Regions from separate parts of the Paenibacillus sp. FSL H7-0714 genome, predicted to be linked through region 2. Evidence: predicted binding sites of a transcription regulator. Region 2 holds the regulator's gene; the other holds the start of a gene.

Region 1 (3,422 bases), 6.3 Mb from region 2:
CAATCCCATGTACAATAATACGCGAACTGCGGATGATTTGTACAATCTCTCCAATATTAGAGTCAAGTGCTAGTGACTGGTAGGCATCCCCACTAAGTAAATCAGGTACATGCAGCAACCGGTAATTCGCTCCTACCCGTTTTGCCATTGTTGAGGCAATCGTATTGGCTTGAATCTCCATACTCTCTCCTAATCCACCACGCGCCGGAACAAACCAAGCGTTCTTATAGGAAAGGGATAACGGCGGTGTCAGTTGATCAGCCATATCGGCAAGCGTTGATCCACCTGTGACAGCAACTATATCATCTGTACGAAGTACACTGAGCAGCGCTTTTGCACCCGCTCGGCCAAGCTCACGTTTAGTGAATGGCGATGACTCACAATCACCCGGCACCACAATAACTTTATCCAGACCGTACGTTGCCCGAATTTTCTCTTCCAGCTCATCCAGACCAAACAGGCTCTTAACGACCGGCTCTAGCAAATCAAGCAGTCTACGCCCAGCAGCGCTAATGCGCATGCCAACACTCTCGATCTCAATGAGCCCTTGCGATTTCAGAAGATCCGTCTCGGCACGCAGTACCCGCTCAGTCATATCAAGCGAAGCGGCAAGCGTTCTGCGCCCAATTATATCGGACAGCATGATCTGATGAAGAATCGTGTACCGTCTCTTAAGGGTTTCCATGAGATCAGGCAGAAGCTGCTTTTGGATATCTAATAAATTACGCATACTTTCACTCCTGCAACTTCGTCTTCCTCTATTCCCTTGTTCATGGTCTCAAAATGTCCCGGGTAAACTTTTTAAGTCCCACTCATATTCTAACCAAATATTGCTCGAAGTGCAAGTCTTCCGAGAGTAGAATTCTCAAGCGCTTGTCTTCTTATACATTTATAAGATTGGGAAAGAGGTTCAGCTCCAAAAAACCTGTCATTAACAATCCAGATTCTTTAGCTGAGTGAAATACAATGTACGCTTGTCCACCTTGAAGACAAGGGATAGAGCCTGAGTACAGTATTATTAAAAATATAAGAAATTACAGGTTTCACGTTATATATCATCCTTATATTTCTACGAGAAACGGTTGTCGTCAATAAAGGACGACAGCGTCGTTTCTTCCTGTCCATTGCAATTGCACAGAAATTGTATTATAATCATTTTTGTTGCGCCCGTGGTCCAATGGATATGACGTAGGCCTCCGAAGCCTGAGATCCAAGTTCGATTCTTGGCGGGCGCGCCATTAATTTCACTTTTGTACATAATTTAGTAGTGCCTATACTACTACTTAACCAAAGAGCCGCGTGTCGGCTCTTTTTTTTGAATATAAGTTTGACTTTCTTTGACTTTTTGTTTGAATTTGTTTATCATGTGGGTAATACGGCAAGAGTAAAAATGAATACATTTGAAGAACCAATATCAAGGAGGTTTTCCACGTGAGTTATATTCCTATGGTAGTAGAACAGAGCAACCGCGGTGAGCGCGCTTATGACATCTATTCCCGCCTGCTGAAGGACCGCATCATTTTCCTTGGAACGGAGGTTAATGACGTGGTAGCCAATTCTATCATCGCACAAATGCTGTTCTTGGCTGCCGAAGATCCGGAGAAGGACATTCACCTTTATGTGAATAGCCCAGGCGGTTCCATTACTGCAGGTATGGCTATTTTTGATACAATGCAGTACATTAAACCGGACGTTTCCACCATCTGTGTGGGTATGGCAGCTTCTATGGGAGCTTTCCTACTTAACGCTGGCGCTAAAGGCAAACGCTTCGCACTGCCTAACAGTGAGATCATGATTCACCAACCTCTGGGTGGTGCTCAAGGTCAAGCAACGGATATCGAAATCCGTGCCCGCCGTATCCTCAAATTGCGTGATAAGTTGAATCGTATTCTTGCAGAACGTACGGGTCAACCGCTAGAACGTATTGAGAAGGATACAGATCGTGATTACTTCATGACTGCTGCAGATGCGGCAACTTACGGTATCGTTGATAAAGTCATCGAGAAAACACTGCCTAGCGGTGTGTAAGCTATAAAACAACACAAAGAGGCTGTGCCCTATCCACTTGATGGTTAGCGCACAGCCTCTTTACTTTTCAGACCATCACTTCATACGAATCTCAATTAAATCAAACCGCCATATCCAAGCGCATCGAGTTTCTCAGCAATCACACGGTAGCCTCGGCCATTCGGATGTAAGTGGTCAATCGATAATAGCCCTCTCTCATTTCCTGCAAACTCACTATAGATAGAAGCAAACCCACATACTCGGCTACTGTACTGTGAGGCATAGCGGTTAAACTGCCGCACCCACTCTGTAGCACCCACTACCTGAGGATAAGGATTATACAGTCCCACAATCCGAATGATAAAAGGTCTACGCGTTCCCGTCTTCAATTGGAAGAGGATACTCATAATTGCAGCAAAATTTTGTTTGCATTCTTGCAATGATCTTCGCAGCTCTTTAGATAAATTTTCAGGTTGTCTAGCTGCAGCCTTCGCAGCATGGATTAAATCGTTGCCACCGATGGATAGAGTGATGATGTCGGCTGCTCGAATGGCTTCGCGAGTCATCGCACTCCCCCGTAGCCGCTGTTCCAGTTCAGAAGTAGTCAATCCATTCACGCCCAAATTCGTAGAGGCTACATTAGAACGCAGTCTCCCTTCCGCCATTCTACGGTACACCGGTACAAAACCGTTACCTGGCAGAGCGCCAAATCCAGTCGTCAAGGAATCGCCAATTGCAGTGTATTGATAGCTCATAGCTCTCCCCCGTTCATAAACTAGTTACTCCATTTAGCATATGAATTCGAGGTCATTTTGGTAAGGGGGAGATGTCCAGTGGTGACACTAGCGGTTACGACTTCTCTATTTATTTTACAGCAGTAAATGGGCTACCGCCTTCCGGCAACAGTTCTTTGAAAGTAAAGGGATATTCCGGGAACCCCGCAGCATAAGCTGTGTATTCATACAATTGGAAGAACAGAACGACCTGATCATCCTTCAGATAAAAATACTTTTCCGTATTCAATCCGTTGAATCCTCCCAAATAACTTTCCTCCGCTTTTACTAGCTTGTTCAACTTAGCATTCAACTCTTTTTTGTAGTTTGGGTTAGCTCCGAACAGGTCGCCCAACAGTAGACGTTTGCCATCCTTGAGCGAAAAGGTAAACGCCTCCCGATTGGTCATACCATGAGCGCCGCCCGTATCGCTATACTGTGACATCACTAAGCTGATCACACCATCCTGATTGTAGGTCACCATATATTCTATATCATAGGTATACTTAGGCTCTGACCCGGATCGATTCGAGATATCCTTCTCTGCGTTTGCAGCAAATTTCATGGCACTTTCTTTCAAAATATCATTCATGGCCTGCTGTGCATTGGAATTGCTTAATCCACTAAACTTCGGATAATCAA
Region 2 (3,422 bases):
AGACCACTGTTGAGTAATCGACAGTGGCTTTTTTGCGTTTATTATAGACTGTGGAAAACTTGTGGATAAACTTTTGGATTTGCAGAAAAAGTTACGCACATGTGGATAGATGATTGAAAGAGAAATAACCCCTAAATAGTGTGGATTAAATACATATTTATATGGATCTGTCAACAGAAAACCTAAGTAGTACACGGGTTGCTGTGGATATAACCGGGATTATGTGGATAGAGCTATTGATAAGTGGATAACTATTTTAACTTGGATGTGACAAGATTTCAAGACTATTTTTAAAACTGCATAGAGCTGTGGATAACTAAAAATAAAGTTATAAATAATGCGATAGATTAGCGCGCAATTGACGCTCTTGTTATACTTATCCTAAATAGTAATCTTATAAAGGATGAGGTGAGTTTGTGGTAATAAGACAGTTACGTTCAGAAGAATTCGATGCAAGCATGAACTTGTCAGAATATGCTTTTCAGTACAAGCTTCCTAGTGAAAAAAGGGCAAGTGCTAAGGAAAGATTCAAGGCTGAACAGGTATGGGGTGCTTTTGAGAACGGAACATTGGAAGCTAAATTGACGATTATACCTTTCCAAGTCTACATACAGGGCAGAGTGGTACCTATGGGTGGTATAGCAGGAGTGGCTACATGGCCAGAGAACCGCAGACAAGGACATGTGGCAAATCTATTGTCTCATGCGCTGCATACGATGAATGAGGCAGGTCAAACGCTCTCTTTTCTACACCCGTTCTTGATTCCGTTTTATCGTAAATTTGGCTGGGAGGTTTATTGTGAATATAAGAAATACTCTATTCCAGTAGCGAAGTTTCCCAAAAAGGTCGAAGTTGAGGGCAAGGTTAAACGGGATATAAAAGATATCGAAGTATTAGATAGCCTATACAATCGATTCGTTGTCAGATATAACGGGACACTTAAGCGCGATTTGGACTGGTGGGAGAACTCTGTTCTAGATGATGAAGGAAAGAGTGCAGTATTTTACTCCAAGAGTGGTGAACCAGAGGGATATGTGCTGTATAAGGTAGAGAACAGAGAACTGGTTATTGATGAATTTGTTTTTTTGAATGAACAAGCTCGGCAGGGGTTGTGGACATTTCTTGCGAACCATGATTCGATGGTGACCGGTGCATCCTTAAAGCTAGTGCCTTCGGATGACATGTTACCTTTCTTGCTGCCAGATCCACGTATAGGACAAGAGAATTATCCTTATTTTATGGGGCGGATTGTTAATGCCAAGTCATTCATTGAAACTTACGCCTTCAGAGGAAATAGTAGTCAAAAGAAGCAGCTAATATATATCGAAGATAAGTATGCACCTTGGAATGATGGGTTATGGGCATGGAATATCTCTAATGAGGGCTCGGCTACTTTGATACGAGTGGAAGGGGAACGGGCGGAAGCAGACTTGAGCTGTGATATAGGCACTTTGACGGCCTTGATGCTTGGATACAAACGACCAACAGAGATGGCTCGTTATGGAAGTGTCTCTGGCCACGCAGCAGCACTGGAATGGTTTGAAGAAATTATTCCACAAGCACAGACAGCTTTATTTGATCATTTTTAAAAATATAAGAAAGTATAAGTTTCACGCTATACATTATCCTTATATTTCTCGCATAAACGCTTATCGCCCTAATAAGGATACCGAAGGCGTTTATACTTGACAAAAATTAGGCTCTCCCCTTCGAAAGAAGTTGGGAGAGTTCTTTATTTCCGAATACATTCGCTGAAAAAAGTGAAAAATAAGAGAATCCACTTGGAATTAGCACAGAATATGTTATAATATTAAAAAGTCAAAGAAAGTCAAAGTCAACGAAGCATAATGACAGCGATCCGATCCTCTGAACACGTGGGATTATCCACAAATGTTTAAGTTCAATTAAAGACCATTGTCATTATGAATGCAAGTTGCAATCGGTATTATAAAGATTTAAGCACTGGAGGATGAGTGATGCGCAATATCTCTGATATTATCGAACAATATCTGAAGAATATTTTGCATGAAAGTCCCGAAGGTACGGTGGAAATCCAGCGAAATGACCTGGCGGACCAGTTCTCATGCGTACCGTCACAGATCAATTATGTCATCAGTACACGCTTTACTCTGGAAAAAGGTTATGTGGTGGAAAGTAAGCGTGGTGGCGGGGGATATATTCGTATTCAACGTTTTGAATTACCACCAAACGTGGCACTGCATGCCCATTTAAACCATACTATAGGTGGCGGGATTGATCAGAACGCTGCTGAAGGGCTGATTTATCAGCTGGAGGAAGCTGGTTTTCTAAGTAAGCGTGAAGCGTGCCTTATGCGCGCTGCTGTTTCTCGGGAATGCCTAACGGTTAAGATTCCATACCGGGATGAGATTCGTGCCAAGATTATGAAGGCGATGTTAATCTCTTTGTTAGGCAAATAATTGTCAACCATAAGGGAGGGGCTTTCGCTTATGCAATGCCAGGAATGTGGCGTCAAGCCGGCAACACTCCACTTCACTAAGATCGTGAATGGAGAGAAGACGGAGTTTCATATCTGCGAGAGCTGTGCACGGGAGAAGGGTGAACTCATTCCCGGAACGGCTGGAGGATTCTCCATCCACAGTCTGCTCTCAGGTCTGCTTGATCTTGAAGGTGCCGGCAAGGAGAAGTCGGCTGCAACGAAGACAACGCAGAGTCTGCAATGTGAGAATTGTGGGATGACGTACTCCCAGTTTAGTAAATTAGGCCGTTTTGGCTGTAGCTCCTGTTATGAATATTTTAACAGCGCACTGGACCCGCTTTTTAAGCGAGTGCACGGCAGTACTTCACATGTAGGTAAGATTCCGAAACGTGCAGGAGCTCAGATTGTGTTTAGACGCCAAATTGATGAACTCAAGCAGGAATTACAGCAAAGTATTACACAAGAAGAATTCGAGAAAGCAGCGGAGCTGCGAGATCAGATTCGTAAACTTGAAAAAGAAATAGCACAAGAGTAAAGTCTTTGATATATAGGGGGGATATGACATGTCAAGTCTCCGATTTACTGAACAAGCGCTTAGTGATTGGATGCGTTCTGGAGGTAGTCATTCTGAGATTGTAATTAGCAGTCGTATGCGTATTGCCCGTAATCTAGAGCATCTTCCGTTCCCAATGCTGGCTTCCTTAGAGCAATCGGAAGAAGTATTAGAGCTACTGGCTCCTGTGTTTCATGAGGAAGCAGCTGCAGATTTCGGATCTTTTCAACTCCTAAAGCTTGATGAAGTGAATGAACTGGACAAAAAGGTACTGGTTGAGAAGCATCTAATCAGTCCTAACTTGGCTAATGATTCGCGCAGTGCGGCTGTCTTATTAAATGAAGATGAGTCGGTCAGCATCATGATTAACGAAGAGGACCATCTGCGAATCCAATGTCTGTTTCCTGGTCT

Evidence for each region. The regulator CtsR, encoded in region 2, represses protease genes until heat stress. The targets are predictions, from matches to a motif close to ATGGTCAATAAAGGTCAAACA.
Region 1: a site for CtsR is predicted at 1,325-1,345, ahead of clpP (ATP-dependent Clp endopeptidase proteolytic subunit ClpP). Genes of this name have one in related genera too.

What each region holds. Positions count from the first base shown of each region.
Region 1 is NZ_JBBOPT010000001.1:182,937-186,358, reverse strand. Features, by position in the region: gene NST34_RS00915 (sugar-binding transcriptional regulator) at 1-730, opposite strand, end outside; tRNA gene NST34_RS00910 (tRNA-Arg) at 1,164-1,238, shown strand; gene clpP (ATP-dependent Clp endopeptidase proteolytic subunit ClpP) at 1,432-2,028, shown strand; gene NST34_RS00900 (GDSL-type esterase/lipase family protein) at 2,124-2,762, opposite strand; gene NST34_RS00895 (PdaC/SigV domain-containing protein) at 2,872-3,422, opposite strand, start outside.
Region 2 is NZ_JBBOPT010000001.1:6,469,638-6,473,059, reverse strand. Features, by position in the region: gene NST34_RS29250 (GNAT family N-acetyltransferase) at 417-1,589, shown strand; gene NST34_RS29245 (CtsR family transcriptional regulator) at 1,977-2,438, shown strand; gene NST34_RS29240 (UvrB/UvrC motif-containing protein) at 2,469-2,993, shown strand; gene NST34_RS29235 (protein arginine kinase) at 3,022-3,422, shown strand, end outside.